2 regions of the Janthinobacterium sp. GW460-12-1-14-LB5 genome follow, and region 2 is predicted to be linked to the other one. Evidence: predicted binding sites of a transcription regulator. Region 2 holds the regulator's gene; the other holds the start of a gene.
What was found. The regulator LexA, encoded in region 2, represses DNA repair genes until DNA is damaged. The targets are predictions, from matches to a motif close to ACTGTATNNNNATACAGT.
Positions count from the first base shown of each region.

Region 1: a site for LexA is predicted at 1,550-1,567, ahead of recA (recombinase RecA). Genes of this name have one in related genera too.

Region 1 is NZ_JBWKYD010000001.1:83,714-98,565, forward strand. Features, by position in the region: gene AC07X6_RS00400 (sensor histidine kinase) at 1-685, opposite strand, end outside; gene AC07X6_RS00405 (response regulator) at 682-1,416, opposite strand; gene recA (recombinase RecA) at 1,658-2,761, shown strand; gene recX (recombination regulator RecX) at 2,897-3,352, shown strand; gene AC07X6_RS00420 (methyltransferase regulatory domain-containing protein) at 3,508-5,046, shown strand; gene AC07X6_RS00425 (DUF2889 domain-containing protein) at 5,325-5,885, shown strand; gene sucC (ADP-forming succinate--CoA ligase subunit beta) at 5,961-7,130, shown strand; gene sucD (succinate--CoA ligase subunit alpha) at 7,144-8,025, shown strand; gene AC07X6_RS00440 (pilin) at 8,242-8,706, shown strand; gene AC07X6_RS00445 (flagellar brake protein) at 8,728-9,450, opposite strand; gene AC07X6_RS00450 (DUF6713 family protein) at 9,614-9,991, shown strand; gene AC07X6_RS00455 (sialate O-acetylesterase) at 10,938-11,729, shown strand; gene AC07X6_RS00460 (acyltransferase family protein) at 11,747-12,760, shown strand; gene AC07X6_RS00465 (hypothetical protein) at 12,744-13,505, shown strand; gene AC07X6_RS00470 (hypothetical protein) at 13,639-14,196, opposite strand; gene AC07X6_RS00475 (hypothetical protein) at 14,220-14,480, shown strand; gene AC07X6_RS00480 (sialate O-acetylesterase) at 14,772-14,852, shown strand, end outside.
Region 2 is NZ_JBWKYD010000014.1:100,141-114,992, reverse strand. Features, by position in the region: gene AC07X6_RS16130 (MBL fold metallo-hydrolase) at 136-1,032, shown strand; gene AC07X6_RS16125 (inorganic phosphate transporter) at 1,079-2,092, opposite strand; gene AC07X6_RS16120 (DUF47 domain-containing protein) at 2,132-2,758, opposite strand; gene AC07X6_RS16115 (replicative DNA helicase) at 2,853-4,238, opposite strand; gene rplI (50S ribosomal protein L9) at 4,374-4,829, opposite strand; gene rpsR (30S ribosomal protein S18) at 4,857-5,147, opposite strand; gene priB (primosomal replication protein N) at 5,173-5,472, opposite strand; gene rpsF (30S ribosomal protein S6) at 5,493-5,879, opposite strand; gene lexA (transcriptional repressor LexA) at 6,155-6,802, shown strand; gene AC07X6_RS16085 (cystathionine gamma-synthase family protein) at 7,007-8,248, opposite strand; gene purF (amidophosphoribosyltransferase) at 8,292-9,815, opposite strand; gene AC07X6_RS16075 (CvpA family protein) at 9,855-10,343, opposite strand; gene AC07X6_RS16070 (SPOR domain-containing protein) at 10,364-11,329, opposite strand; gene folC (bifunctional tetrahydrofolate synthase/dihydrofolate synthase) at 11,354-12,652, opposite strand; gene accD (acetyl-CoA carboxylase, carboxyltransferase subunit beta) at 12,754-13,626, opposite strand; gene trpA (tryptophan synthase subunit alpha) at 13,824-14,621, opposite strand; gene trpB (tryptophan synthase subunit beta) at 14,708-14,852, opposite strand, start outside.

The sequences.
Region 1 (14,852 bases), on a different contig from region 2:
ATTGGGCCAGCGGCGACAGACCGCGCGCCAGGGCAAACCAGACCAGGGCCAGGATCACGGGCAGGATGATGAACTGCGGCAAAATCACGCCCTTGATGATTTCATTGGCCAGCTGGGCGCGCTTTTCCAGCGTCTCGGCCACTTGCACCAGCGCGCGGTGCGCGTCGTCGTCGCTGCCGCCAGGAATGTCGAGATAGCTGAACGCCACGCGCACGGGCGCGCCGTGGATGGTGTCGTTGCGAAACAGTACCATGCCGCTGCGGTATTTGTCGGGGTCTTGCGGCGGCGGCAAGTCGCGGTCGCCGTCGAGGTATTCGCCGCGCGGGCCCACCACCAGGTAATACAGGGTGTCGATATCGTCGCCGCGCAGGAAGTCGCGGCCCTTGTTATTGCTGTTCTTGTCCGGCACGCGGCGCAGCAGCGCGCCATCGGCCTGCTTGACCTGTTGCGTCAGCACCGTGACGCTGTCTTCCAGCGCATGGTCGAACGGCTGATTGGCGATGCCCTTGGCCACCAGATAGGTGATGGCGATGCTCATCGGCCACAGCAGCAGCAGGGGCGCCAGCATCCAGTCGAGGATTTCGCCAAACAGCGAGTGCTCGATGGTGTCATCCTGCTCCGTGGTGGGCGGTTCGAACCAGTCGTCGTCGTCCGCCTCGTCCGCTGGCGCCTCGCGCGCCTTCACTTGCTGGCGGGGCCGTTGGCCGGGCTTGCCGCCTCGCCCGCTTCGGCTTGCAGGCGCGCCGCTTCCGAATATTTCTCCAGGCAGTAGCCGAGGCCGCGCACGGTGGCGATGCGCACGCCGCCCACCTCGATCTTCTTGCGCAGGCGGTGCACATATACTTCGATGGCATTGTTCGACACTTCCTCGCCCCATTCGCACAGGTGGTCGACTAGTTGCTCTTTTGAAACGAGGCGGCCCGTGCGGCCCAGCAGGATTTCCAGCAAACCCAGTTCGCGCGCGGACAAGTCGAGCATCTGGTCGTTGATGTAGGCGCTGCGCCCCACCTGGTCATAGCTGAGGGGGCCGTGCTTGATGATGGTGGCGCCGCCGCCGGCGCCGCGGCGCGTCAGGGCGCGCACTCTTGCCTCCAGTTCCGACAGGGCGAACGGCTTGGCCATATAATCATCGGCACCGAGGTCGAGGCCATTCACGCGTTGTTCGATGGAATCGGCGGCCGTCAGGATCAGCACGGGCAACAGCGAGGCGCGCGCGCGCAGGCGGCGCAGCACTTCCAGGCCGGACATCTTCGGCAGGCCCAGGTCGAGGATCAGCAGGTCGAATTCCTGGGTGGACAGGGCCGTATCGGCTTCCTGGCCGGTCTTGACGTAGTCGATCGCATAACCGGACTGGCGCAGCGAGCGGGTCAGGCCATCGGCCAGCACGCTGTCATCTTCGGCAAGTAAAATACGCATGGTGCACTTCCTATGCTTGCGGCGGTAGAAGTTTGTATTGTGTTTCATTTCCCGCAAGGTGGCGAGTTTTTGTGAGAAACCAGGCTTGTATTGATCTGTTTCAAAACAAATCCACGTTCCGCTTGCATTGATCACTGTTTTTTTATACAGTACTGTCTGTGTAAAGAATTTAACCCACTGGCGCTATCGCAGGCTGCCGGATTCCACTGAATCCGCACCTGTAGAACGGCTGAAAGAACATATGGACGATAAAAAAGCTGTAGTACCCGCATCGGAAAAAGCCAAGGCGCTCGCCGCCGCACTGGCGCAGATCGAGAAGCAGTTTGGCAAAGGTTCGGTCATGCGCATGGATGCCAGCGCACCGATCGAAGAAGTGCAAGTCGTGTCGACCGGTTCGCTCGGCCTCGATATCGCGCTGGGCGTGGGCGGCTTGCCGCGCGGCCGCGTGGTGGAGATCTACGGTCCGGAATCGTCGGGTAAAACCACGCTGACCCTGCAAACCATCGCCGAAATGCAAAAACTGGGCGGCACCTGCGCCTTTATCGATGCCGAGCACGCGCTCGATGTCGGTTACGCGCAAAAGCTGGGCGTGAACCTGCATGAATTGCTGATCTCGCAACCGGATACTGGCGAGCAGGCACTGGAAATATGCGACGCCCTCGTGCGTTCGGGCAGCGTCGACCTGGTCGTCATCGACTCCGTGGCCGCACTGACGCCACGCGCCGAGATCGAAGGCGACATGGGCGATTCCCTGCCAGGCCTGCAAGCGCGTCTGATGTCGCAAGCGCTGCGCAAGCTGACCGGCTCCATCAACCGCACGAATACCCTGGTCATCTTCATCAACCAGATCCGCATGAAGATCGGCGTGATGTTCGGCAGCCCGGAAACGACCACGGGCGGCAATGCGCTGAAATTCTACGCTTCCGTGCGCCTGGATATCCGCCGCACGGGCTCGATCAAGTCCGGCGATGAAGTGATCGGCAACGAAACCAAGGTCAAGGTCGTCAAGAACAAGATCGCGCCACCGTTCAAGGAAGCGCACTTCGACATCCTGTACGGCGCCGGCACCTCGCGCGAAGGCGAAATCCTGGATCTGGGTTCGGATGCCAAGATCGTGGAAAAATCCGGTTCGTGGTACAGCTACAACGGCGAACGCATCGGCCAGGGCAAGGACAACGCCCGCGCCTTCCTGCAAGAGCGTCCGGCGCTGGCCCGCGAGATCGAAAACAAGGTCCGCGCTTCGCTGGGCGTGCGCGAACTGCCGCCGCTGGCTGCTGAAAAGCCGGAAAAAGCGGATAAAGCCGCTGACAAGGCTGCCAAGGCGGAAGCCAAAGCCGCCGAGTAAGCTGCCGTCAGCCACCATTCGCGCTTGCGGATGGCGGCTGGCAAGGTGTGACCATGATCGCCGTCCCGCGCTGTTGCGCCGGGCGGCGATTGTGTTTGGGTGATGTGATCGTGGAATGAAAGACAAGGTGGGGGTATGGCCGCAGTACAACTAAGCCTGAAAGGCAGGGCGCTACGCTTTTTGTCGATGCGCGAACACAGCCGCATGGAATTGCGGCGCAAGCTGCAGCGCCATGCGCAGGAGGGCGATGACGTGGAAGCCTTGCTCGACAGCCTGGAGCAAGCCAACTGGCTGTCGCAGGAGCGCTTTTCCGAGTCGCTGATCCACCGCCGCTCGGCCCGCTTTGGCAATAGCCGCATCATGGCGGAACTGCAAAGCCATGGCATAGGCGGTGAGGCATTGCAGGAACTCAAGGCGGGCCTGGCCGAAGGGGAAGTGGCGCGCGCCTGCGAGGTGTGGCGCCGCAAGTTTGGCCAGGTGGCGCAGGATGCCGAGCAGCGCACCAAGCAGATGCGGTTTTTGATGCAGCGCGGCTTTTCGCAGCGCGCCGTGCAGGTAGCCTTGAAGGGGCTGGATCCCGACGAGGAATAGGTCATCCAGGGCTGGCCGGCCGCCACGCCGCGCCGCCAGGAACTGCGCTTTCAAACGTCGTCTGATTCCAGTATGGTGACGCCGCGCGATCGGGTATGCTGGCGCTCGAACGCTGTGCGATGCGCGCAGCACCACTGATCGTGACAGGATGTAAGATGAGCAACTGGAATGCCGGCTATGTGGCCGAAATCGCCTATACCTATGGCTATTACGAAGAATTGAATCCTCTGCGCCTGCGGCTACCCCTGCTGGCCGCCGGCCTTGCCTTGCCGGCCAGCGGCACGGCTTGCGAACTGGGCTTTGGCCAGGGCATCAGCGCCAATATCCATGCGGCGGCGTCCGCCACGCGCTGGCATGGCAATGATTTCAATGCATCCCAGGCCGCCTTCGCGCAGGAGCTGGCCGGCGCGGCTGGCGCTGGCGCGCAGTTGACGGACGAATCGTTCGCGCAGTTTTGTCGCCGCGACGACTTGCCCGATTTCGACTTTATCTGCTTGCATGGGATCTGGAGCTGGATCTCGGCGGAAAATCGCGCCCTGATCGTCGATTTTCTGCGGCGCAAACTGAAAGTGGGCGGTGTCGTCTACATCAGTTACAACACGCAGCCAGGCTGGGCCGCAATGATGCCGATGCGCGACCTGATGGCGGAGCATAGCCGCGTCATGAGTGCCCCGGGCCAGGGCGTGCTGGCCAGAGTCGATGGCGCCATCGATTTTGTCGGCAGGATGATCGCCGCGCAACCGCGTTACCTGGAGGCCAACCCGCATTTGGCGGAACGCTTCGAAAAGCTCAAGACGATGGATGGGCATTATCTTGCCCACGAATATTTCAATGCCGACTGGCAGCCGATGGCCTTTTCCAGCGTTGCGGCCATGCTGGGCGAGGCCAAGCTCGAGTTTGCCGCATCCGCTACCTATACCGCCCTGGTCGACATGCTGAACCTTACGGCCGAGCACCAGCAGTTCCTGGCCGAGATACCAGATCCCATCTTTCGTGAGACGACGCGGGCCTTTCTCGTCAACGAGCAGTTCCGCAAGGATTACTGGGTCAAGGGTGCACGCACGCTCACGCCGTTCGCCCAGGCCAGCGCCTTGCGGGCCGTGCGCGTGATGCTGGCCGTGCCGCGCGACGAGGTGGTGTTGAGCGTGCATGGCGTGCTGGGCGACGCCGATATGGACGAGCGCGTGTATGCACCCGTGCTCGATGCCATGGCTGACCATCGCGTGTACACGATAGGTGAGCTGGAGCAGCAATTGGCTGGCACAGAAGCCAGCCTGGCCGCCTTGTTGCAGATCATGTTGATCTTGATCAGCAAGGGCAGCGTGCTGGCCGTCCAGGACGAGGCCGACATCGCCGTGGCGCGCCCGCAGACGGCGCGCCTGAATGCGCACCTGCTGGAACAGGCACTGGCAAGAACTGATTTGACCATCCTTGCCAGTCCCATGACGGGCAGCGGCGTGGCTGTATCGCATTTACAACAGCTATTCCTGTGGGCGAAACTGCAAGGTTGGCAAGCCCCGCAAGAATGGGTGCGTGCGACGTGGCCTGTGCTGCTGCGCCTGAACCAGCTATTGACGCGGGACGAGCAGCCCTTGTTGACGGAAGAGGAAAACCTGGCCGAACTGCTGGCACACGCGCAGCATTTTTATGCGCGCACCTTGCCCGTATTGCGCGCGCTGGGCGTGACTGACTGAGGCGTGGCGGCGGCCAGGTTGACGCCGCCGGCATGCCTGCCCCCAAGTTATTTGAATTGTGAATGTTTGTCATTCATTTTGCGGTTTTCATTGATGGTTTGTTGCAGGCGGCAAGACCAATAAAAAATTATGTTGCGGCGCAACTAGCGCCCTGTGTGCTACACTTTTAGGGTTTTTGCGGCGCCGCAGGTGCGGTTGCTGTTCGTAGAAGCTGCGAACAGAGTGCTTTAGGCACATGGCTGCTTACTAATTATGGCCGCGCAAGCGGCATCGGTCTTATGCCCCTGTCAACTCCCGTATCCCGGCGCGCCCTACGGCACTCCCGCGTTATCGACGTCCAAGCGTATATGCGCGACGACGGCCTGTGGGATATTGACGCCCATATCACCGATATCAAAAGCTATGACGCGACCCTGGCCTCCGGCCCGCGTCCCGCCGGCGCCCCTCTGCATGACCTCCACTTGCGTATTACCGTCGATCGCGAACTGACCATCGTCGAGGCCGAAGCTGCCTCCGATGCCGTGCCCTATCCCGGTTTTTGCGATACCATCGGGCCCGCTTACAGGGCGCTGATCGGTCTGAATTTATTGAAGAATTTCCGCCGCGACTTGAAACAGCGCTTGGCGGGAATCGCCGGCTGTACCCATTTGACCGAACTGGCGCAAGTCTTGCCGACTGCGACGGTTCAGGCATTTGCCGGCGATGTCTGGTCGACCCGTGACGGTGCGAATGCTGACTTATCGCATGAAAAGCCGTTTCAACTCGACAAATGCCACGCCCTGCGCACCGATGGCGGGGCGGTTGCACAGTATTACCCGCGCTGGGTAGCCAAAGCGTGACCCCGGCGCTGTATTTCCTGTTTTTTTGCACCACTAACCGTATTTTTACACATCAGTATCAGAAGGGAAGCCAGCATGAAAATCCATGAGTATCAAGCCAAAGAAATCCTCCGGCAGCACGGAGTGACGGTACCACGCGGTATTCCGTGCATGTCCGTCGAAGAAGCCGTCAAGGCTGCGGAAACCCTGGGCGGCCCGGTATGGGTTGTCAAGGCGCAGATCCACGCAGGTGGCCGCGGCAAGGGCGGCGGCGTGAAAGTGGCAAAATCGATGGAACAGGTCAAGGAATACGCTGACCAGATCATGGGCATGCAGCTGATCACGCATCAGACCAGCGCCGAAGGCCAGAAAGTCAACCGCCTGCTGGTGGAAGAAGGCGCCGACATCAAGCAAGAACTGTACGTTTCGCTGGTCACCGACCGCGTTACCCAGAAAATCGTCCTGATGGCGTCGTCCGAAGGCGGCATGGACATCGAAGAAGTGGCCGAGAGCCACCCTGAGAAAATCCACCACGTGACCATCGATCCGGGCACGGGCCTGACCGATGCCCAGGCAGACGACATCGCCGCCAAGATCGGCGTGCCTGCCGGCTCCATCGCCGACGCCCGCGTCAACCTGCAAGGCCTGTACAAAGCCTACTGGGAAACCGACTGCTCGCTGGCCGAAATCAACCCGCTGATCGTTACCGGCAGCGGCAAGGTCATCGCCCTGGACGCCAAGTTCAACTTTGACCCGAACGCCCTGTTCCGTCATCCGGAAATCGTCGCCCTGCGCGATCTGGACGAAGAAGATCCAGCTGAAATCGAAGCGTCGAAATTCGACCTGGCCTACATTTCGCTCGACGGCAACATCGGTTGCCTGGTGAACGGCGCCGGCCTGGCCATGGCCACCATGGACACGATTAAACTGTTCGGCGGCGAGCCAGCCAACTTCCTGGACGTCGGCGGCGGCGCCACGGCAGAAAAAGTGACCGAAGCGTTCAAGATCATGCTGAAAAACCCAGGCCTGAAAGCCATCCTGGTGAACATTTTCGGCGGCATCATGCGTTGCGACGTGATCGCCGAAGGCGTCATCGCCGCGGTGAAAGCCGTCTCGCTGAACGTACCGCTGGTCGTGCGCATGAAGGGCACCAACGAAGACCTGGGCAAAAAGATGCTGGCCGATTCCGGTCTGCCTATCATCGCAGCCGACACCATGGAAGATGCAGCCAAGAGCGTCGTTGCCGCTGCTGCCGGTCAAGCTTAATTAAGGAATCAACATGTCCATTCTGATCAATAAAGATACCAAAGTCGTTACCCAAGGGATCACCGGCAAGACCGGCCAGTTCCACACCCGCGGTTGCCGCGACTACGCGAACGGCAAAGCTGCCTTCGTGGCAGGCGTGAACCCGAAGAAAGCCGGCGAAGATTTCGAAGGCATTCCAATTTTCGCTAACGTTACCGAAGCGAAAAAAGAAACCGGCGCCAACGTTTCCGTGATCTACGTGCCGCCAGCAGGCGCGGCAGCGGCAATCTGGGAAGCTGTCGAAGCTGAAATGGATCTGGCCATTTGCATCACCGAAGGCATTCCTGTCCGTGACATGATGGCCCTGAAAGACCGCATGGCTAAAGCCAACAGCAAAACCTTGCTGCTGGGCCCTAACTGCCCAGGCTTGATCACGCCAGACGAAATCAAGATCGGCATCATGCCAGGCCACATCCACAAGAAGGGCCGTATCGGCGTGGTTTCGCGTTCGGGCACCCTGACCTATGAAGCAGTGGGTCAGCTGACCGCACTGGGCCTGGGCCAATCGTCGGCAGTCGGCATCGGCGGCGACCCGATCAACGGTCTGAAGCACATCGACATCATGAAGATGTTCAATGACGATCCGGATACCGACGCGGTCATCATGATCGGCGAAATCGGTGGTCCGGACGAAGCCAACGCGGCTTATTGGATCAAAGACAACATGAAAAAACCGGTCGTCGGCTTCATCGCTGGCGTGACGGCTCCTCCAGGCAAGCGCATGGGCCACGCCGGCGCGCTGATCTCGGGCGGTGCCGATACGGCGCAAGCCAAGCTGGAAATCATGGAAGCTTGCGGCATCACCGTGACCAAAAACCCGTCGGAAATGGCGCGTCTGCTGAAAGCCATGCTGTAATTTCAGCCCGGTATTGATGCAGGACAAAAAAGGAGCTTCGGCTCCTTTTTTTTGTCCGCACGACATGCCGCTTTCCGGCCTGGGGCGACGGCGTCGGTCCGAACCTGCCAAAAAGTGTCGCTTTTCTTTCCATGTGTATCGCCGCTGCCCGGGCGTGCCGCTGGCATGGCGCTTGCACCATGCACGGCGTGACCAACTGCACTCCGGGAGGATGCGATGCGCGCGCAGAGCGGATTTACCCTGATAGAACTGATGATCGTGGTGGCCATCGCCGGCATCCTGGCGGCCGTGGCCATTCCCCAGTACGGCGACTACACGATGCGGGCCAAGGTCAGCAACGTGCTGGCCGCCGCCGCACCGTTGAAAACGGCCGTGGCCCTGTGCGTGCAGGAAAACGGCGGGCTGGCTGCCGCCTGCAGCACGCCCACCCAGGCCGTGCCCAGCGCCATCCCCTTGTTCAGTCCGACGCGCGAAGTGGCCAGCGGCAAGGTCGACAAGGGCAATATCGAACTGACCCTGGCGGGCGACTTGGGCAGCGGCATGGGCGGCCAGACGGTGAGCATGGAGCTGCAGGTCGGCTCCAGCAGCCTGAGCTGGTTTAACAGCACCAGCGTGACGAATGCGGCGGCGAAGGAAGCCATTACCAGGAACAATATTCCCAAGGTGGTGGCGACGCAGTGAGCGGCGCCTGCCGCGCCAGCGTCAGACGATTTTTTGCCGGTCCGCGATCAGCGCTTCATAGGTGAGGTTTTGCAGCAGCGTGTAGTGGGTCGGTTCCAGGTCGATGAATTGCACGCCATACGTATAGATTTCCGCCACTTCGGCGGCGTGGCCGTTCGACGGCTTGCCCACGCTGACGTTCTGGATGCGGGCGCGCGTATTGACGCGCATCTGATGCTTGTTCGGCTGCACAAGCAGGGTAAAGCTGAGCGCTACGCCGTCGTCGTCGGGCGTGAGCATCCCGGGCGCCTCGATCAGCGCGCCCGAGACGCTGAGGTTGACGATGAAGACGGGCACGGCCGCCACGTCGCGGTAGCTCAGCTGCGCGGGAATCTCCACTTTCACGCGCATGGCCGTGCGCAGGCTGGTGCCCTGGATGGCATCGGGAAAGCTCAGGTGCACGTAGTTGAGCGGGCGGCCGAAGATGCGCAGCACGCTGCAGGAAAACGAACACACGGTGACGCCGGAAAACACGCGGATGGTCAGCTTGTCACCCTCGTTGAGCACGATGGACGCGCCGTTTTCCATGGGAATCTTGACGATCAGATACTCATCTTTCACATAGCCGATCAGGGTCGAGAAATGCTGGATGGGTTTGATGGTGCGATGCGTGATGAACTGGATGCGTCCACCCACCTGCAGATTCATGGCCTCGAATTCGAAGTCCTGGAGCTTGCTTTCCGCGGTGGGTTTGTTGCTAGTCATGCGATGCTCATCTGAATATTGTCGATACGCAGTATGCATGATTTCTTGATGAAAAAGCATTTATATCAATGAATTTCATATTGGCATCGAAAAGTGCCGTGCGTGCGCGCCGCTACGCGGTTCAGGCTTTACAATTGCGTCAACGTAAACGACTGACAATGTTATGGCGCGCAGCTACTTCTGGACCATGTTGTTCCTGATCCTGCATCAAATCGACGCTGCCTACTGGAAAGAGTGGGAGATGTTTCATGTGCCGGGCGGCGTGCAGGGTTTCCTGGTGTTTAACGGCGCGGCCATTGCACTGCTGCTGGCCGGCTACAAGCATGTGTTGCTGGCCAGCCCGCAGGCGCCTTTTTATGCGATATGCTGCGCGGTACTGGGTGTGGCCACCTTCCTGATCCACGCAGGCTTTGCACTGGCAGGACAGGCGCAATTCCACTTGCCCCTGTCGATCGCCGTTATCGTGCTCTGCCTGGCCTGCGCCGTATGGTTGTTGATTACATACCATACGCGCGCTTACCGCTCACGGCATGTTTTATGAAATGCGGTCTCTGAATTCATCGCGCTCTATAATCTTGGATGTGCAAGCGATACCACATCGCATGAAGGCCGCAGCGTGCAAACCTTGTCATATCTTGGAGCCGTTAGACAGGAAATGGTTGTCACCTTGAGATCAGTCTCCTGACCGTCAACTTCCTTGTTGGCTGACCTGAAACGCCCTTTGCTTCATAACCAGGATGCCGGACAGGTCGCGCGCGACAATTACCCTTACAACGCCTAACAAAACCGTAACGAGCGGAAGGGAGGCTCGGCGCCCCCGTTGGCTCGAGAAGCGCAACTGTACGAAGGTACAGTGAGCATCGCAGACCGTAAATCACGACGCGCAGTAAGTTTTGATAGGCCTCCTTAGTTTGTCCAATAGTATGTTTGGATCGTGAGGCGGAACTCCCGGTATTGCCGCAGGTAAGTTTCGGGCATAGCGACAAAGGGTAAGGTCTCCATCAGGTGATTAACATCACACGTTAGTGTCGCATTTTTTGATGACGAAACGAACTTGACCGGATTCGGCAATCTATTTCCAGTTCAGTCGAAGATGACATGATGTGCCGTAGCTACGAATCCGAAGTGAAATGATAGCAATAATGCGCATGAGTTGTATCAAATTGTAACAAATGTTTCTTCTGTGAGGGCGCGAAGCGTGATTTTTCTTAGGGAAAATCTTGTTTCATCATGGCTATGTTACACTTTAGTGATTTTTCGTGGTTTTTCACAGTGGTGCAACATCGTATTTTTTTCGTGGTTCTGATTTTTTTCTAGTTGATTATCTATACATTTTTCCCATACCTGTGATGAGACGTGTCTGCCAGTATGGTTTCAATAACCGGCAGGCCTGTAAATATCTGTAGTGCCTGGCTGTCGTGAGATTCTAAAAATTGCATGTGTCTTGTATTTTTCATACCATAAAATATTGACAATTCAGAGAAAAAATGAAATTAATTAAGTTTGCTCTTGCTGTTTTTATGGGGGGGATGGTGACCTCATGTGGAGGTGGTAATTCCACTAGTGCAGGCAGTCAAAATGACCCCATTGTCGCGCCTGTCATTGTTTATCCATTGCCAGAACTTCGTATTTTAGTGATAGGACAGTCTATATCGTCCAATTGCAATGATTATAAGTATGGTGTGGTCGATAATGTATTTCAGATTGGGATCAATGGGACAGTAAAGGCGGCGGCTGATCCATTTGAATGGGCGGATTGTGAAAAAGGTTCAATGTGGATGCCTCTTGGGAAGAAGTTGATCGATTCTGGTGTCGCGCGTAAAGTGATTTTTATGCCGATTGGCGTTAGTGGATCCAAGGTTGAAGATTGGCAGGTGAATGGAGTCGCATTTAAAAAATTGAATTCTGCAATTTCTTTAATTCAGGGGCAAGGTCTTGGTTTTGATTTTGCTCTTTGGCACCAAGGTTCATCAAATGCGGGAATGCGGAAAGTTGATTATATGAATCGTCTTGATTCAGTAATTGATTATATCAATGAGCGGGTAAAAATTAGCCGATGGCTGATAGGTATACACTCGCGCTGCTTCGGGACGTATGATCGTAATATTGAATCGGCTCAGATGGAGTTAGGGAATAAGCCACAGCTTAAGCGTTTTGTTGGTGCGAATAGTAACTTATTGGGCGATGAGTATAGAACTGATAGTTGTCACCTCAAGAAGAGTGGCCAGGATGAAATGGCGGCGATGTGGTTGGAATCAGTAAAGTCTGCTCTTAAATAAATGGAATTGAATAATAAATGAAATTGGATTTTAGGTATTTTTTGGATAATTTTCGCGGCATGGCAATAATGTTTGTCATTCTGTCTCATACCCCGTCTATTCAGGGAATGGGAGGCGTGGGTAAGTATCTTAACTTTTTTTTAACGGATGCTACAGCTTGGTTTGTATTTATCTCAGGATATCTTTTTTGTTATCTCGAGGCGAATAAATTTAACTATGTGGAGTATTTGCTGAAGAAGGTGAAATATGTAATTCTGCCATATCTTTTCTTTGCATTTATTGCTTTGTCTTTGAAGCTGTATGCTTCACAAAATATCCTGTTTGATTTGACGCCAGTTAACTATGTGCTGTGGTCTTTGCTTGTCGGATGGGCTATTGTTTTCCCGCTATGGTTTATACCGATGATCATAGTATTCTTTTTGATGACGCCAATTTTTAATATTTTGTCGAAAACAAAATTATTGTATGTGGTGACATTTTTTGCATTGCTTTTTAGTATTTTTTCTTCCAGGCCAATAAATAATTCAAATGCCATTCTGGCATTCTTGCATTTCTTGGGGTTTTATTTGTTTGGCGTGCTGGCCGCAAGTAATGCAGCCGCACTGGATAATATTAGCAAGTCTGTTAAAACAATAATTATCATAGTGTCTTTCTTTATTTTCTTCATTTCTGCATCGCTTTATTTTAAGCAGCCGAAATTTCCTCCAGATTTCTTTAGCGGACTGGGGCTTCCAAATTATATTTCAATTGGAAAATTGGCTTTGTTGGTCTCTATATTTTTTATTTTTGAACGGTTCATGAACCGTGAGAATAGAGTATTGGGCTATTTTGCAAAGATAAGCTTTGGTTTATTTTTTGTGCATGGGTTTGTAATTTATGCTTTTTCAAAATTAATGGCGAGAAATGTATTTTCCAGTGAAATTGGAAGAATATTCCTGGAAGTTGGAGTTGTTTTTGTTGTGTCTGTAATTATTGTTTTGGTAATGAAGAAGGTTTTGAAAAAACGGAGTCGCTATGTTGTTGGGTGTTAGGTTTTTTACAGTAATAATGTTGCTTTTGCTTTCGATTTCAACAAGCGCCCGGGACCTTCATATACTTGTGATGCAAGAGGGCGGAGCCTCGGATTGTCGCGAAGCAGCACATGAACAGATTCCGGGTGTGTATTTACTTGATGTAACCGGAGAAGAGCGTCCTGCACGTCTCTCGACTGGGCGGGCCGACTGTGCCGCTAATAATATTTCTGTGCTTTTAGGTCAAAAAATAGTCCAGGCGGGTTTCGCGGAACGTGTCTTTTTTATGCCTCTCAGTCCATCGGGTGAGCGAGTACCGGATTGGCTGTCTGGAGAGATTTTGTATAAAGATCTACAGACCGTCATGAAAACGGCAAAATCAAGAAACATAAAATTTGATTACGCGCTATGGCAAGGTTGGTTTGCTGACGCTCAATTGGTAGAGTCTGAATATAACGGCAAGGTCCGGCGCATAGTTAAATCCGTGAGTCTCGGTATGCCTGTGAAAAAATGGATTATTGGACGCCATGGCAAATGTGGCGAGAAAAATACTGCACATACCTCTTCGGTCAATTGGGAAGCTGTATTGAACCGGTTTCCTGGCCCGGATGTCAGGCAGTTTGATGAAAAGTATCGTTCTGGAAATTGTGGATTGAATGAGCTGGGGCAAGATGCATTGGCTCAGTTATGGCTTAGTACGATACACAGCGTAGATGTTGCAAGTGAGAAATATCAGAAAGAATCTTTGTTGTATTATTTTAAGTAATATCGAAAATATTATATTTTCAATAGTAATAGATGCTGATTGCAGCATGCTTTTGTCAGGTGATCTTACAGGGTATAGATGAAATCAGCTCTTATAGTGAGTCTGTTGATTAGCATGACCACACCCAGGCTGCCTAGATATCGAGTTTGCGGTCGTGATGCATCACCGTGCGGCGCCAGCGTTCAGTCCACGCATGGGGTCTTTCGACGACCCAGCGCATGAGAAGAACCATGAATCCGGCATTCAAATCTGCAGCATTCAGGGGGGGGCTTGGGATCGTGCAGCGTTCCGGTCGTGCCATTGGCTGGATGACGAACCGCTGCAACGCGAATATGGTGTGCCTGGTCGATGGCTGTGCACATCTCCCACCATCCGCGCCGTCGGTATAGAGCTTTTCGAGGCGAGGGCTCTTGTTGCACGCTTGCGTCACCACGGCTGCCGCCGCATCCCGGTCTTGCACGCTCGCGGCGGTGACCGACACGCTGCGCAGCAGGTAAGAACACGCATTGACGAGATCGCGGCAACTGTAACGCATGGGCGTGCCTCGCTGTCCCGGCATACGCTTGAACAAATCAGCGACCAGCTCCCATTCCGCATCTGCCAGGTTCGTGCCATACGGACAGATGGCCTCGGGCCTGTGGGCTGCCGTGTAATCATATCGCTTGGCTCCCTCGGCTCGCACGGCGACCATACGACGCCTGGCGCGCGGAGCGCATGACGAATCGTTGCTGCGCACACGCGCAGACCACTGCGGTGATGCAGTTCGTCGGTGATTTCCTGCAAGCTGACCAGGGCGCGCTCCATCACGATATCGTGCAAAATTGCGATACCTCAGACTTCAGCGCTGGCGGTCTGCCGCCGGCGCTGCTTGACGGCTCAGTGCCGTCGAGTGGCTGTGTCGTTGCCATGGCATGCTCCTCCTGCATCAAGCTAGCATGCCACAACTTCGTTGTTGATTTTGACTACACCCTCTAAAAGCTGTATTTCACCTGCGTCTCAGTAACACACTGAGCACGTTGTGGTTTTTTGCTCGACGCCTAAGCGTAGGGGAGGATAGCCATGTCATTTATTTCCATAAGACAAATCTTCGATTTTTCTCAATAACGAGAGCTTGTTACTCGATATATTTGTGGAGTGTTGTTAGCCTTTTGCGAAATATGTGGTCAATATATCAATGTCTTTGAAGTTTCATGGAAGGTTACTTGAATGTGGGGCGCATACGGGCGCCGTATGCGCGAGACGTGATGTTTTTCTATGGATGTCAAAATGACTTCAATGATGAAAAATCTTCGCTTGTCCAAGTATCTTCTCGGCTTAACTTGCGGTTTGCTGATTGCCGCATGTGGC
Region 2 (14,852 bases):
CCACCCCGCGCACTGTACATTACTTAGTTACAACAAAATGAAATAACTTGCCATATTGCAACACGTATAAATGTTGCCGCCAATCTCATTAATTAGAATAGAATCAACAATAATTACACTGTAACAAGGTACTGAATGAAATTCACGTTCAGGGGCGTGCGCGGCTCCATCCCCTCCCCGGGCCCGCGCACGGCCCGCTATGGCGGCAACACCACGTGCATCGAAGTGCGCACCGACGACGACAGCTTGATCATTCTCGATGCGGGCAGCGGCATTTTCGCGCTGGCGCAGCAATTGCCGCCCGGCCAGCCCGTCGACGCGCATGTCTTCATCACGCACAGCCACTGGGACCACATCCACGGCCTGCCCATGTTCTCGCCCCTGTTCGTGGCCGGCAACCGCATGCGCCTGCATGGCGCCCTGGACGGCGTCAGCGGATGCGGCATCGAACACGTGATGGCGGTGCAGTTGCAAAACAGCTATTTCCCCGTAAGCGAAGCGGCCATGGCGGCCAGCATCGAATACCGCACGCTGGCGCCCGGCGACACCGTCGACGTGGGCGGCGCGCGCGTGCGCGGCGCTGAAATGAACCACCCGGTCGTCAACCTGGGCTACCGCATCGACTGCGGCGGCGCCTCGCTGTTTTTCAGCGGCGACCATGAACCGTTCTACAACCTGCATCCGCCCGGCCACGCCGACCACGCGGCCTGCGCGGCGCGCAATGCGCAGCGCCAGGCCTGCATCGATGCGCTGGTCGCCGGCGTCGACGCGCTGATCATGGATTGCTCGTACACGCGCGAGGAATACCCGGGCAAGCAGGGCTGGGGCCACGGCACCTTCGACGCCGCCTTCGACCTGGCCCTGCGCTGCGGCGCGCGGCGCCTGTACTGCACCCACCACGAACCGACCCGCAGTGACGAGCAGCTCGAAGCCGTGTTTGCCGACGTGATGGGCCGCTATGCGAGCCGCCTGGCCGGCCTGCAGGTGTTCCTCGCCAGCGAGGGGCTGACGGTGGAACTGGCCGGCGCATAAAAAAAGGGAGCCGCAAGGCTCCCTTTTTACTGGCGTTGGCTATCCATCACATGATGTGGTGGCCAATCCACCAGGCGACTGCGGCAACAAACGCGGAAGCGGGAATCGTGAAGATCCAGGCCCAGACGATATTGCCTGCCACGCCCCAGCGCACGGCTGACATTTTTTGCGACGAGCCGACACCGACGATGGCGCCCGTGATCGTATGCGTGGTCGACACGGGAATGCCCAGCGCCGTCGAGACGAACAGGGTGATGGCGCCGCCCGTTTCGGCGCAGAAGCCGCCCACCGGTTTGAGCTTGGTGATCTTCTGGCCCATGGTCTTGACGATGCGCCAGCCGCCGAACAGCGTGCCGAAGCTGATGGCCGTATAGCACGAGATGATGACCCACATCGGCGGCATGGCATCGGCCGCGCTGGAATAGCCGGCGGCGATCAGCAGCATCCAGATGATGCCGATGGTTTTTTGCGCGTCGTTGCCGCCGTGGCCCAGGCTGTAGGCCGCGGCCGATGCCAGTTGCAAGCGGCGGAACCACTTGTCGACCTTGCGCGGCGTCGAGCGCACAAAGATCCACGACACCAGCAGCATCATGATCGAGCCGAACACGAAGCCCAGCACGGGTGCGATGACGATAAAGGCCACGGTTTTCCACAGGCCGGCCGCAACCAGCGCGCCCGTGCCGGACTTGGCGACGGCTGCGCCCACCAGGCCGCCGATCAGCGCGTGCGAGGACGACGAGGGAATGCCGTAGTACCAGGTAAACAGATTCCAGAAGATGGCGCCCATCAGCGCGCCGAAGATCACGTACTGGTCGATCACGGCCGGGTCGATGGTGCCTTTTCCCACCGTGGCGGCCACGGTCAGCTGGTGGAACACGAAGATGGCGACGAAGTTGAACGTGGCGGCCATGGCAACCGCGGTCTGCGGTTTCAATACGCCCGTCGAGACCACCGTGGCAATCGCGTTGGCGGCATCGTGGAAGCCGTTCATGAAGTCAAACAGCAGCGCGAGGACGATCAACAGGCCTAGCACGTAGATGCTGATTTGTATGGTCATTATAGTTTCTTTTCTGATTCTGGTTCAGGACAGGCCCAACGCTTACGCGTTTTCGACGATGATGCCTTCGATAATATTGGACACGTCTTCGCAACGGTCGGTCACGGTTTCCAGAATTTCGTAGATCGCTTTCAGCTTGATCAGGTTGCGCACGTCCGGCTCGTCGCGGAACAGCTTGGACATGGCGGCGCGCATCACGTGGTCGGCATCCGATTCCAGGCGGTCGATCTCTTCGCAGATGGCGACGATCTTGCGCGAGTTGTCCATGTTGTGCAGCATGGCGACGGCGTCGCGCACTTTTTCGGTACAGGCCAGCACCAGTTCGGCCAGGCGCTTGGCTTCCGGCGTGACGGCCTTCAGGTCGTACAGCGAGACGGTTTGCGCCGCATCTTCCAGCAGGTCGAGGATGTCGTCCTGGCGCGTGATCAGCTGATGGATGTCATCGCGGTCGATCGGCGTGATGAAGGTCTTGTGCAGCATTTCCACGGTGGCGTAGGTGACTTTGTCCGCCTGTTTCTCGATGCTTTCGATCGCATGCACGCGGTTTTCCAGGTCGTCGAAATTGGTCATCAGGCCGAGCATCTCTTTGGCGCCCTTGACGCACAATTCCGCGTGCTGGTTAAACAATTCAAAAAACTTGCCCTCAGTGGGCATCAAGCGTCCAAACATGTCATTCTCCGTTAAGCATTGAGTCGTGTTATTTACTACAGAAAGCCGCCCCGTTGTCGGGGGCGGCCGATGGAATTGCCAGTGCTGCTGAGTCTTAGTCGCCTTGGTAAAGCGCCAGGCCACCACTGTAATTGCCAAATTTGGTGTACTGCCCCATGAAGGTGAGGCGGATGCTGCCGATTGGACCGTTACGCTGTTTGCCGATGATGATTTCGGCCGTCCCCTTGTCCGGCGAGTCGGGGTTATACACCTCGTCGCGGTAAATGAACAGGATCACGTCGGCATCCTGCTCGATAGCGCCCGATTCGCGCAAGTCGGACATGACGGGACGTTTGTTCGGGCGTTGTTCCAGCGAGCGGTTCAGCTGGGACAGCGCGATCACGGGGCAACCGAGTTCCTTCGCCAGGCCTTTCAAGCCCCGCGAAATCTCGGAAATCTCCGTGGCGCGGTTGTCGCCCGGGGTATTGGCCGACATCAGTTGCAAGTAATCGACGATGATCAGGCCCAGCTTGCCGCACTGGCGCGACAAACGGCGCGAACGGGCGCGCAATTCGATGGAATTGAGCGCCGGCGTTTCATCGATGTACAACTGCGCGTCGTTCATCTTCTGGATCGCATTCGTCAGGCGCGGCCAGTCTTCGTCGTTCAGGCGGCCCGTGCGCAGGCGGTGCTGGTCGAGCTGTCCGACGGAGCCGAGCATACGCATGGCCAGCTGGGCGCCGCCCATCTCCATCGAGAACACGGCCACGGGCAAGCCGCTGTCGATGGCCACGTTTTCGCCGATGTTGACGGAAAACGCCGTCTTGCCCATCGACGGACGGCCCGCCACGATGACCAGGTCGCCCGGCTGCAGACCGGAGGTCATGCGGTCGAGATCGATGAAACCGGTGGGCACGCCCGTGATTTCACTCTGGTTGTCGCGGCTGTACAGCTCGTCGATGCGCTCGACCACCTGCGTCAGCAGGGGCTGGATGGCGGTCCAGCCCTGGGCGCCGCGCGCGCCTTCTTCGGCGATGGCGAAAATCTTCGACTCGGCCTCGTCAAGCATCTGCTTGACTTCCTTGCCTTGCGGGCTGAAGGCCGTGCCGGAAATATCGTCGGCGACGGTGATGAGTTTGCGCAGCACGCCGCGGTCGCGCACGATCTCGGCATAGCGCCGGATGTTCGCGGCCGATGGCGTGTTTTGCGCCATGGCGTTCAGGTAAGCGAGTCCGCCCACATCATCGGCCTTGCCGAGCTGGGTCAGGGTTTCAAAAACAGTAATGACATCGGCTGGCTTGGAAGCGTTAACCATCTTGACGATTTGCTCGAAGATGATGCGATGGTCATAGCGATAGAAATCCTCCGCATGCATGAAGTCGGCGATGCGGTCATATGCAGCATTGTCGCGCAGCAGACCACCGATGACGGATTGTTCTGCTTCGATCGAATGCGGCGGAATACGGAGGGAATCCAGTTGCGGATCAGAGGGGGCGTTCATGGCGCGAATTATACCCGCTTCGGCGTGCTGGCAAAAATAAAGGGCTGAAAATGAGCGAAAAAAAGGCCACAAAAAAGCCGGGCGAACCCGGCTTTTCATAGTGCGGCAGCGCTTGCGGGCCAGGCCCGCAGACGATTACGCGTTCGCGTCTGGAACGACAGCGATTACCACTTCAACGACCACGTCGGTGTGCAGAGCAACCGAAACGTTGTGCTCGCCAACGATCTTCAGCGGGCCGGTAGGCATGCGGATTTGTGCTTTTTCAACAGCAAAACCTTGCTTGGTCAGCGCTTCAGCGATGTCGAAGTTGGTGACGGAACCGAACAGACGGCCATCGACGCCAGCTTTTTGAGCAACTTGAACGGTCAGGCCGCTCAGTTTTTCGCCTTGGGCTTGCGATGCAGCCAGTTTGGCGGCAGCAGCTTTTTCCAGTTCGGCGCGCTTGACTTCGAATTCAGCCACAGCGGTTGCCGTAGCACGACGTGCCAGGCGTTGTGGAATCAGGAAGTTACGTGCGTAACCGTCCTTGACTTTGACGACTTCGCCGAGGTTACCGACGTTTACAACTTTTTCTAACAGAATGATTTGCATAGTTCTTCTCCAGGAATATCTGACCGATTAAGCGTGGTGCAGATCGGTGTATGGCAGCAGCGCGAGGAAGCGAGCGCGCTTGATTGCGGTGTCGACTTGGCGCTGGTAGTGCGCTTTGGTACCGGTCAGGCGTGCTGGCATGATCTTGCCGTTTTCCTGGACGAAGTCTTTCAGCGTGTCGACGTCTTTGTAGTCGACTTGCTCAACGTGAGCTGCGGTGAAGCGGCAGAACTTCTTACGTTTGAACAAAGGGTTTTGCTGTTTGCGTTTTTCTTTAAGCTTGAGCTTATTTTTGTCGAACTTTTTACCGAATGCCATGTCAGGCTCCTGTATCTAAAATGCGCTAGTCAGAATTGACTGCACTAAAATCAATGATGTGAAACACCAAACTCTTGCTGTTGCGGCTTTTTCTGGCCAGGAAACCCGTGAACTGATACACCCCGCCCAAGCTTGCCTGACTGAACCGGCCTGAGATTTCGCCAGCGGCTAGCGCGGCAACATCAAACTCGGTCAAACGGGCAATCCCTGCTTCCATCTGCTGCGAACTGTGTTGCAATACTGCATTCACAATCGGCAGCCCTGCCGGGGTATAGCGCAATATTTCGCGCTCGGCAATGATGGCGGTTACTTGTAGCTGGTTCAGCGCACGATCCTGGTCAAGAATTAAGCGGCTGCGGCTGGAGCGGCTGCTGGTGCTTCGGTGCGGTGGCTTTTGGCCGCGTCTTCGCGTTGTACCGATTTCATCATCGGCGAAGGAGCTGTTTCAGCTTTCTTCATTTTAACGGTCAGGTGACGCAACACGGCATCATTGAATTTGAATGCTGTTTCCAACTCGACCAGGGTCTCGTTGTCGCACTCGATGTTCAGGCAGATGTAGTGTGCTTTAGGCAGCTTTTGGATCGAGTAAGCCATTTGACGGCGACCCCAATCTTCCACGCGGTGAACCGAACCGCCGCGGGTGGTTACGCTGGCTTTGTAGCGTTCGATCATCGCGGGCACTTGCTCGCTTTGGTCCGGATGGACGATAAAGACTATTTCATAATGACGCATGCAAACTCCTTCAGGTCGGATTGATAATCGCCCACCCCGGCGTCAAGACGGGTGTGGGAAGGTCAGCCGAAGATTATAACCGCCTTTTGCAAACGTTTCAATCATTCCTTGCGCCAGCGCCGGAAAAGCCCGCGCGCCGCCGCGCTTTCCACGCCTGGACAAGTATTTCTTGTGAAATTCGCCGAAAACACGCAAATCCCCTTGCATAGTGGGCGATACTGTACAAAAATACAGACTGTTCATATAGACAGCATTTTAGTATGCACCCACCGCTCATGATCAAGCTGACAGCACGACAAGAACAAATCCTGAACCTGATCAAGGACGCGATTGAAAACACGGGTTTTCCGCCCACCCGTGCCGAAATCGCCAATGAACTGGGTTTCAAATCGGCCAACGCGGCCGAAGAGCATTTGCAGGCCCTGGCCCGCAAGGGCGCGATCGAGATTTCGCCCGGCACCTCGCGCGGCATCCGCCTGATCGGTGCGGCGGCAAGTGCGGCAGCCGAAGCCCTTGCATCGAAAGTGCCGGCAGCCCTGCTGATGTCGCTGCCTCTGATCGGCCGCGTGGCGGCCGGTTCGCCCATCCTGGCGCAGGAAAACCTCGAAGCGAGCTACAACGTCGATCCTGCCCTGTTCTCGGCCAAGCCCGACTTCCTGCTGAAGGTACGCGGCTGGTCCATGCGCGACGCCGGCATCATGGATGGCGATTTATTGGCCGTCAAAAAGGTCGACAGCGCCAAGAACGGCCAGATCGTCGTCGCCCGCATCGGCGACGAAGTCACCGTCAAGCGCTACAAGAAGACGGGTTCCGTCATCGAACTGTTCCCGGAAAATCCCGACTTCAAGGTCATCACCGTGTCGCCGGAAGACGAGTTTGCCCTGGAAGGCCTGGCGGTCGGACTGATGCGCAGCTGGCATTGATTGAGCGCGCCCTCATAAACCTACTGCGCAGCCCACTCTCGGGCATCCGTTGCTCGCTGTACCAATGTACAGCTCCGCTACTCAACCCGATATTGGGCTTGCTCGCTACGGTTTCTGAAGGCACGAAGACATTACCATTGAACGGCGAAAAACAAAGGGCCGCAACAGCATGACTGTTGCGGCCCTTTTCATTTATCCGGCTACCTATACATCGAGTGCCTGGCGGAAATCCTCAAGCAAATCCACCTCATCCTCGATACCGACGGAAACGCGGATCAGCGACTCGGCGATGCCCATGCTGGCGCGCCGCTCGGCGCCCATCTCGTAAAAGATCGTGTGGGCGACGGGAATGACCAGGGTGCGCGTGTCGCCGAGGTTACTCGCTGGAATAGCCAGATTCAAACGATTGAGGAAATCGAAGCAATCGATGCCATCCTTCAATTCAAAGCTGAACAGCGAACCATAGCTGCGGAACAGGTCGCTCGCCAGCGCGTGCTGCGGGTGCGAGGCCAAGCCCGGGTAGTGCACGGCGGCAACGCGCGGGTCGGCGGCCAGCATGGTGGCCAGCGCCAGGGCGTTCGAGCAGGTGCGATCCATGCGCAAGGCCATGGTTTCCGCGCCGACGGCGATATGGTGCGCCGCTTCCGGGCCCAGCGAGGCGCCGAAGTCGCGCAAGGCCTTGGCGCGGATTTGCGCGATGCCCCACTGCGCGGGCGCCGCCTTTTTATAATTTTCAAAGATGTTCGGATAGCGCGTCCAGTCGAACACGCCCGTGTCCGTCAAGCTGCCGCCCAGCGCATTGCCGTGGCCGCCGATGGATTTCGTCAGGGCATTGACCACGAGGCCCGCGCCCACGGCCTTCGGGCGGAACAGGTAGGGCGTCGTCATGGTGTTGTCGACGATGTACAAAATGCCCTTCTCGCGGCACAAGTCACCGATTTTTTTCAGGTCGGCGATCTGCGTGCGTGGATTGGCAATAGTTTCCACAAAAACAATCCGCGTGGCCGGCGTAATGGCAGCCGCCACGTTGGCCACATCTGTCGCATCGACGAACGACACGGCGATGCCCTGCCCCGTCACCGTTTGCCACAGGCTGTTGGTGTTGCCAAACAGAAAGGCCGACGACACCACATGGTCGCCCGCGCGCAGCAAGGATTGCACCACGGCGCCGATGGCGCCCATACCGGTGGCGAAGCATAAGGTCGCCACACCGTCTTCCATCTTGTTGACCTTGTCTTCCAGCGCGGACACGGTGGGATTGCCCTGGCGGCCATAGCGGAAGCCTGGCTCCTTGCCCTGGAATACGGAAGCGAGCTGGCGCGCGTCGCCGTAGCCGAACGCGACGGAGGTGTGCACGGGCTTGTGCAGCGAGCCGTGCTCGATGCCCTTGCGGCGGTCGTTATGCAGGATGGTGGTGGTAAAGCCGTAGTTTTTTTTATCGTTCATGATCGCGGAGCAAAAAAAGCCCGGCGCTAGCCGGGCAAGATAATTACGCTTCTGTCGTTGCCAGGTTCAGGTTCAGCTGGGAACGTGGCGTATCTTCGGGCGCTGCCGCCTTCGGATGGTGGCGCGCATATTCCAGGCGGTCCAGGTATTCCTGCGACACGTCGCCCGTCACGTAGACGCCGTCGAAACACGACGCCTCGAAGTTGACCAGGGCCGGGTTGACGTCGGCGATCGCCTGCTTCAGCGCGCCGATATCCTGGTACACCAGGTAATCGGCCGTGATTTCGCGGCACACTTCTTCCGTCGTGCGGCCGTAGGCGATCAGTTCGTCGCGCGTCGGCATGTCGATGCCGTACACGTTCGGGTAGATCACCGGTGGCGCGGCCGAGGCGAAGATGACCTTCGTCGCGCCCGCTTCGCGCGCCATCTGCACGATTTCACGGCTGGTGGTGCCGCGCACGATGGAATCGTCGACCAGCAACACGACTTTATCCTTGAATTCGGATGGAATCGCGTTGAGCTTCTGGCGCACGGATTTCTTGCGCGCCGCCTGGCCCGGCATAATAAAAGTGCGGCCGATGTAGCGGTTCTTGATGAAGCCTTCGCGGTACTCGATATTCAGCGCCATGGCCAGCTGGATGGCGGCCGGACGCGACGAGTCGGGAATCGGCATAACCACGTCGATATGTACGCCAGGCAACTCGGCGCGGATCTTTTCGGCCAGGTATTCGCCCATTTTCAGGCGCGTGGCATACACGGAGGCGCCGTCGATGACGGAGTCGGGACGGGCCAGGTAGACGAATTCGAAGACGCACGGGTTCAGGCTAGCGTTGTCCGCGCACTGGCGGCTGTGTAATTGCTTGTCGGCATCGATGAAGACGGCTTCACCGGGACCGATGTCGCGCACGAAGCGGAAGCCCATGCCTTCCAGGGCCACGGATTCGGAGGCGATCAGGTATTCGGCGCCCTGCTCCGTTTCGTTGATGCCCAGGCACAGCGGACGGATGCCGTGCGGGTCGCGGAAGGCCAGCAAGCCCACGCCGGCGATTTGCGCCACGGCAGCGTAACCGCCCTTGACGCGGCGGTTCAGCACGGTGACAGCCTTGAAGATGGCGTCCGGGTCCAGGTTCAGGCCCGTCGTCGCTTCCTGGATTTCATGCGCCAGCACGTTGAGCAGCACTTCCGAGTCGGAATCGGTATTGATGTGGCGGCGGTCGTTCTTGAACATTTCCTGCTTCAACTGTTCCCAGTTGGTCAGGTTGCCATTGTGCGCCAGGGTGATGCCGAACGGCGCATTCACATAAAACGGCTGTGCTTCCTCTTCGCTCGAGGAACCGGCCGTCGGATAGCGGCAGTGACCGATGCCCGAGTTGCCCTGCAGCGAACGCATATTGCGCGTACGGAAGACGTCACGCACAAGGCCGTTGGCCTTGTGCATGGAAAACATACTGCTGTGATTGGTCGCAATCCCTGCCGCGTCCTGACCGCGATGTTGCAAGAGCAACAATGCATCATAGAGCAATTGATTGACGGGTTGATGGGAAACGACGCCGACGATGCCACACATGGTGTGCTCCTAAACTGTGCTACTGATTTTAAAAAAAATTCAAAATTTCACATGCTGCGCGTAAGCGGCAGGCAGATAAGGCTTGATGGCGCGCGCGCCCTGCTCCGCGTAAGGGCTGAGCAGCGCGTTTTTCCAGAATGGCTGCTGCGGTATGGAAGTCATGCCGCACAAGATGACGGCGGTCAGCACGATCACAAGACCCCGCGCCAGGCCGAACAGGCTGCCCAGGGTGCGGTCGGCCAGGCTCAGGCCCGTCACCTTGACGAGCGCGTCGACCGTCATGGACAGCAATCCCATCAAAATGCGCACGCCGATGAACAGCACGACGAAAGCCAGCAACAAACGGATGGCTTCGCCCGGCACGGCTTCCGGCAAGAATTTTGCCAGGGTCGCGCCATAGGCGTTGGCAATGACGAAAGCCACGATCCAGCTGACCAGGGACAGTATTTCCTTGACCAGGCCACGCATCATGCTGATCAGTACGGAGGTCACCAGCACGAACAGCACCAGGTAATCGAAAATCGTCACGCGCGTTCAGCCTTGCAACATCACGCCGGCACCAGCGAGCCGCCCAGGCCCAGCTTTTGCAGCTTGGCGCGCGTCTTTTCCGCGTCTTCGCGGCTGCCGAACGGGCCCACGCGCACGCGGATGCGTTCGCCTGCCGGGCTGGAGACTTTCTGCGTGTACGACTTGATGCCCGCTTCGCGCAGCTTGTCCTGCAATTCGTCGACCTTGTCCTGCGTCGCCAGCGCCGCCACCTGCACCACGAACTTGCCGCTGCCGGCATCGTGGGGCTTGTCTTGCGCTTTCTCTGGCGGCTTGCCTTCCAGAATCGCCAGCGCGCGCGCGGCATCGTCGGCCGATTGCGCCGGCTTGGCAGGCTTGGTCTCGGGCTTGGCTTCCGGTTTTACCTCATGCTTGGGTTCCGGCTTCGCTTCAGGCTTGGGTTCGTGCTTCGGTTCCGGCTTGGGTTCGTGTTTCGGTTCCGGCTTCGGCTCCACCTTGACCGGTTTCGGTTCGGGCTTTGGTTCCACGTAGGCCGGCTTGACGGTAGCTGGCTGGACGGCGGCAAGCACGGGGGCCGGGGCTGGCGCGGGTTTGGCCGCAGGCGGCAGCGGTGCGTCGACGATTTCCTCGGACTGGTCCAGGCCATTCGCGGCAGCCTGGGCTGGCACGGGCGCAGGCGCCGGTGCCGGCGCAGCCTTTTCCTTCGAAGGAATGTCGATGGCGATATCGTTGAACGGCGCTTTCGGCTCGGAATCGAGCAGCATCGGCAAGCCGACGGCCACGCCCAGGGCCAGGGCAATGGCCCCGACCAGGCGGCGGCGTGCGCGCTTTTTTTCAGGCAAGACCGGATCCGGCGCTTCCTTGCCGCCACGGCGCGATCCGCCGCCACCGGAGGTGTTGGCGGCGCGCTTGCGGGTCGGCGACTGCGCTTCGCCAGGGACATAAAAGCCGCTGTCTTCGCCAGAGGATTCTTGCTTGTTTTTAAACAGTTTCGAGAACAAGCCCATGCGTGATTTTCAGTCGAGTGCGTTTCAGTGAAGTGAGGATTTTCGGGCCTTCATCACGCCGGCAACGGTGAGGAAAGAACCAAAGACCACAATTCTATCATTCTCACCGGCCCGGCTCATTGCATTTGCAAAAGCTTGTGCCGGATCATCGAAAATAGACACAGTATGCTCGCTGCTGTCGGGTTTATCTTCCAACATGATCTGCACCTTGGCGGCCAGTTCGGAAGCCGTGGCCGCGCGCGGCGAAGGCAGGCCCGTCAGGCACCAGTGGTCGACGTGCTCGCTCATCGCGGCCAGCACGCCATCGATATCCTTGTCCTGCATGGAACCGAACACGGCGTAGGTGTACGGGTGGAAACCCATATTGCCCAGGTTCTGGTTCAGGGCCGAGGCCGCGTGGGGATTATGCGCTACATCAAGGATCACGCTGGGGCGGCCAGGCAAGACCTGGAAACGGCCCGGCAATTCCACCGTCACCAGGCCCGTGCGCACTTCCTGCGCGCCCACGGGCAGTTTCAGCTTCAGCACTTCCAGCGCAGCCAGCACGGCCGTCGCATTGAGGATCTGGTTGGCGCCGCGCAAGCTCGGGTAGGCCAGCGAATTGCGGCGCTGCTCGCGCCCGCCGTAGTTCCACTGCTGCTTGTCGCCCGAATAATTGAAATCGCGGCCCATCAGCCACAGGTCGGCGCCGATGGCCTCGGCATGGTCGATCAAGGATTGCGGCGGCACGGGGTCGCTGCAGATGGCCGCCTTGCCCGGACGGAAGATGCCGGCCTTTTCAAAGCCGATCGCTTCGCGCGTATCGCCCAGGTAATCCGTGTGGTCGATGTCGACGCTGGTGACGATGGCCACGTCCGCGTCGATCACGTTGACGGCATCGAGGCGTCCGCCCAGGCCCACTTCGAGAATGGCCACATCGAGCTTGGCTTGCGACAACAGGTGCAGGATGGCCAGGGTGGTGAATTCGAAATACGTGAGCGGCGTATCGCCGCGCACGGCCTCGACGGCCTGGAAGCTGGCGACGAGCTGCTCGTCGCTGGCCATCTCGCCCAGCACGCGCGCGCGCTCGTTAAAATCGAGGAAATGCGGCTTGATGTACAAACCCACTTTGTAGCCGGCACGCAACAGCACGGATTCCAGCATGGCGCAGGTGGAACCCTTGCCATTCGTGCCCGCCACCATGATCACGGGGCAAGTAAAAGCGAGCTGCATGCGCGCCTTGACGGCTTGCACGCGATCCAGGCCCATGTTGATCTGGGTTTCCGAATGGCGGGTTTCCAGCAGGGCGAGCCAGTCCGGCAAGGTGGTGGGGAGGTTTTGCATGGGAGACTTCTTGATGAGGAGACAGTGCGCAAGGCGCGCAAACGGTGTGGCGTGGCAACCGGGCGGGTCCGCAGGACACCGCCCGGCCTGTTACTTTGACATTAAGCCAAGACTTCGACAGCCTGGTTTTGCAACAAGGCCAGCAGACGGGCGATTTCTTCGCGCATCTTGCGGCGGTCGACGATCATGTCGACGGCGCCCTTGGTGACGAGGAACTCGGCGCGCTGGAAGCCTTCCGGCAGTTTTTCGCGCACGGTGTTTTCAATCACGCGCGGGCCGGCAAAGCCGATCAGCGCTTTCGGCTCGGCGATGACGACGTCGCCCATGAAGGCGAACGAAGCGGACACGCCGCCCATGGTCGGGTCGGTCAGCACGCTGATGAATGGCAATTTCTTTTCCGACAACTTGGTCAGCATGGCCGTGGTCTTGGCCATCTGCATCAGCGACAGCAAGCCTTCCTGCATGCGCGCGCCACCGGTGGCGGTGATGCAAATGAACGGCACTTTCTGTTCCAGCGCGATCTGCGCGCCGCGCACGAAGCGCTCGCCGACCACGGAACCCATGGAGCCGCCCATGAATTCGAATTCGAAACACGCCACGACCACCGGCAAGCTCATGATGGCGCCGCCCATGACGACCATCGCATCCGTCTCGCCCGTCGCTTCCATGGCCGATTTCAGGCGGTCCGGGTATTTCTTGCTGTCCTTGAATTTCAAGGTATCGACGGGCAGGATTTCCTGGCCGATTTCATAGCGGCCGCCTGCGTCGAGCAGGCTGTCGAGGCGTTCACGGGCGCGGATGCGCATGTGGTGGTCGCATTTCGGGCACACGTGCAAATTCGATTCCAGGTCCGTACGGTACAGCACGGCTTCGCACGACGGGCACTTGACCCACAGGCCTTCCGGCATGGTCTTGCGCGCGGCGGCGTCCGAACGCTGTATGCGCGGTGGCAGCAGTTTTTCCAACCAACTCATATTTTCTCCTTGGGCCCTTGTTGGGGTAGCGTCGGTGGACGCCCCCGGCAGACGGTCAACGGCGGCGCCCCGCAGGACGCCGCCAAAAATTTTATCTATTGCACAATAACAGGCAAATCAGTGGCCGAAGTGTAGCCGTTTATCGCCGGGCTGTCGAACTTTGCCGCCAACGCATCTTGCGTAAACGGCAAGCTTGCTCAGGCGTCCAGTGCGGCGCGGATGCCTGCCGTAAAGCTGCGCACGGCGTCCACGGCGCCCCCTGCCGGGGCATTTTCAATTTCCTGGATGATGCGGCTGCCGATGACGACGGCATCGGCCACATTGGCAACGGCCTTGGCCGTAGCGCCATCGCGGATGCCGAAACCCACGCCGATGGGTAATTTTACATGCTGGCGGATGGCCGCGAGGCGCTCTGCCACCTGTTCCGTATCAATGTTACCGGCGCCCGTGACGCCTTTCAGCGACACATAATAGCTGAAGCCGCCGCCAACCTTGGCCACTTGCGCGATGCGCTCTTCCGTCGAGGTGGGCGCCAGCAGGAAAATCAGGTCGAGGCCCGCCGCCCGCATGGCGCTGGCGAATTCCTCGCACTCTTCGGGCGGATAGTCGACGACGATGGCGCCATCGGCGCCGGCAGCTTGTGCTGCATCAATAAACGCGGCGCTGCCGATGCGCTCGATGGGGTTCGCATAGCCCATCAGCACGACGGGCGTCGTCTGGTTCGTTTCACGGAACTGGCGCACATAGCCGAATACGTCGTGGATGCCGACGTTGAATGCCAGGGCCCGCTCGCAGGCGCGCTGGATCACGGGGCCTTCGGCCATGGGGTCGGAAAACGGCACGCCCAGCTCCAGGATGTCGGCGCCGCCCTCGACAAGCGCGTGCATCAGCGGCACGGTGGCGTCGGGGCCGGGGTCGCCGGCGGTGATGAAGGTGACCAGGGCGGTCTTGTTGTTGGATTTTAAGTTGGCAAAGGTGGTGGCGATACGGGACATGGGGAGCTTTCTTTATCGGTGGAGGATGTCGGATTACGCGCTTGCGCGCTAATCCGACCTACGCGTTATTGAGAATTGACAGTTGTTTAACTGAAATTCAATCCCATGCGCTCCGCCACCGTATGCATGTCCTTGTCGCCACGGCCCGACAGGTTGGCCAGCACGATCTGGTCTTTCGGCAAGGTAGCCGCCAGCTTGGCCGCGTAGGCCAGCGCGTGCGACGACTCCAGG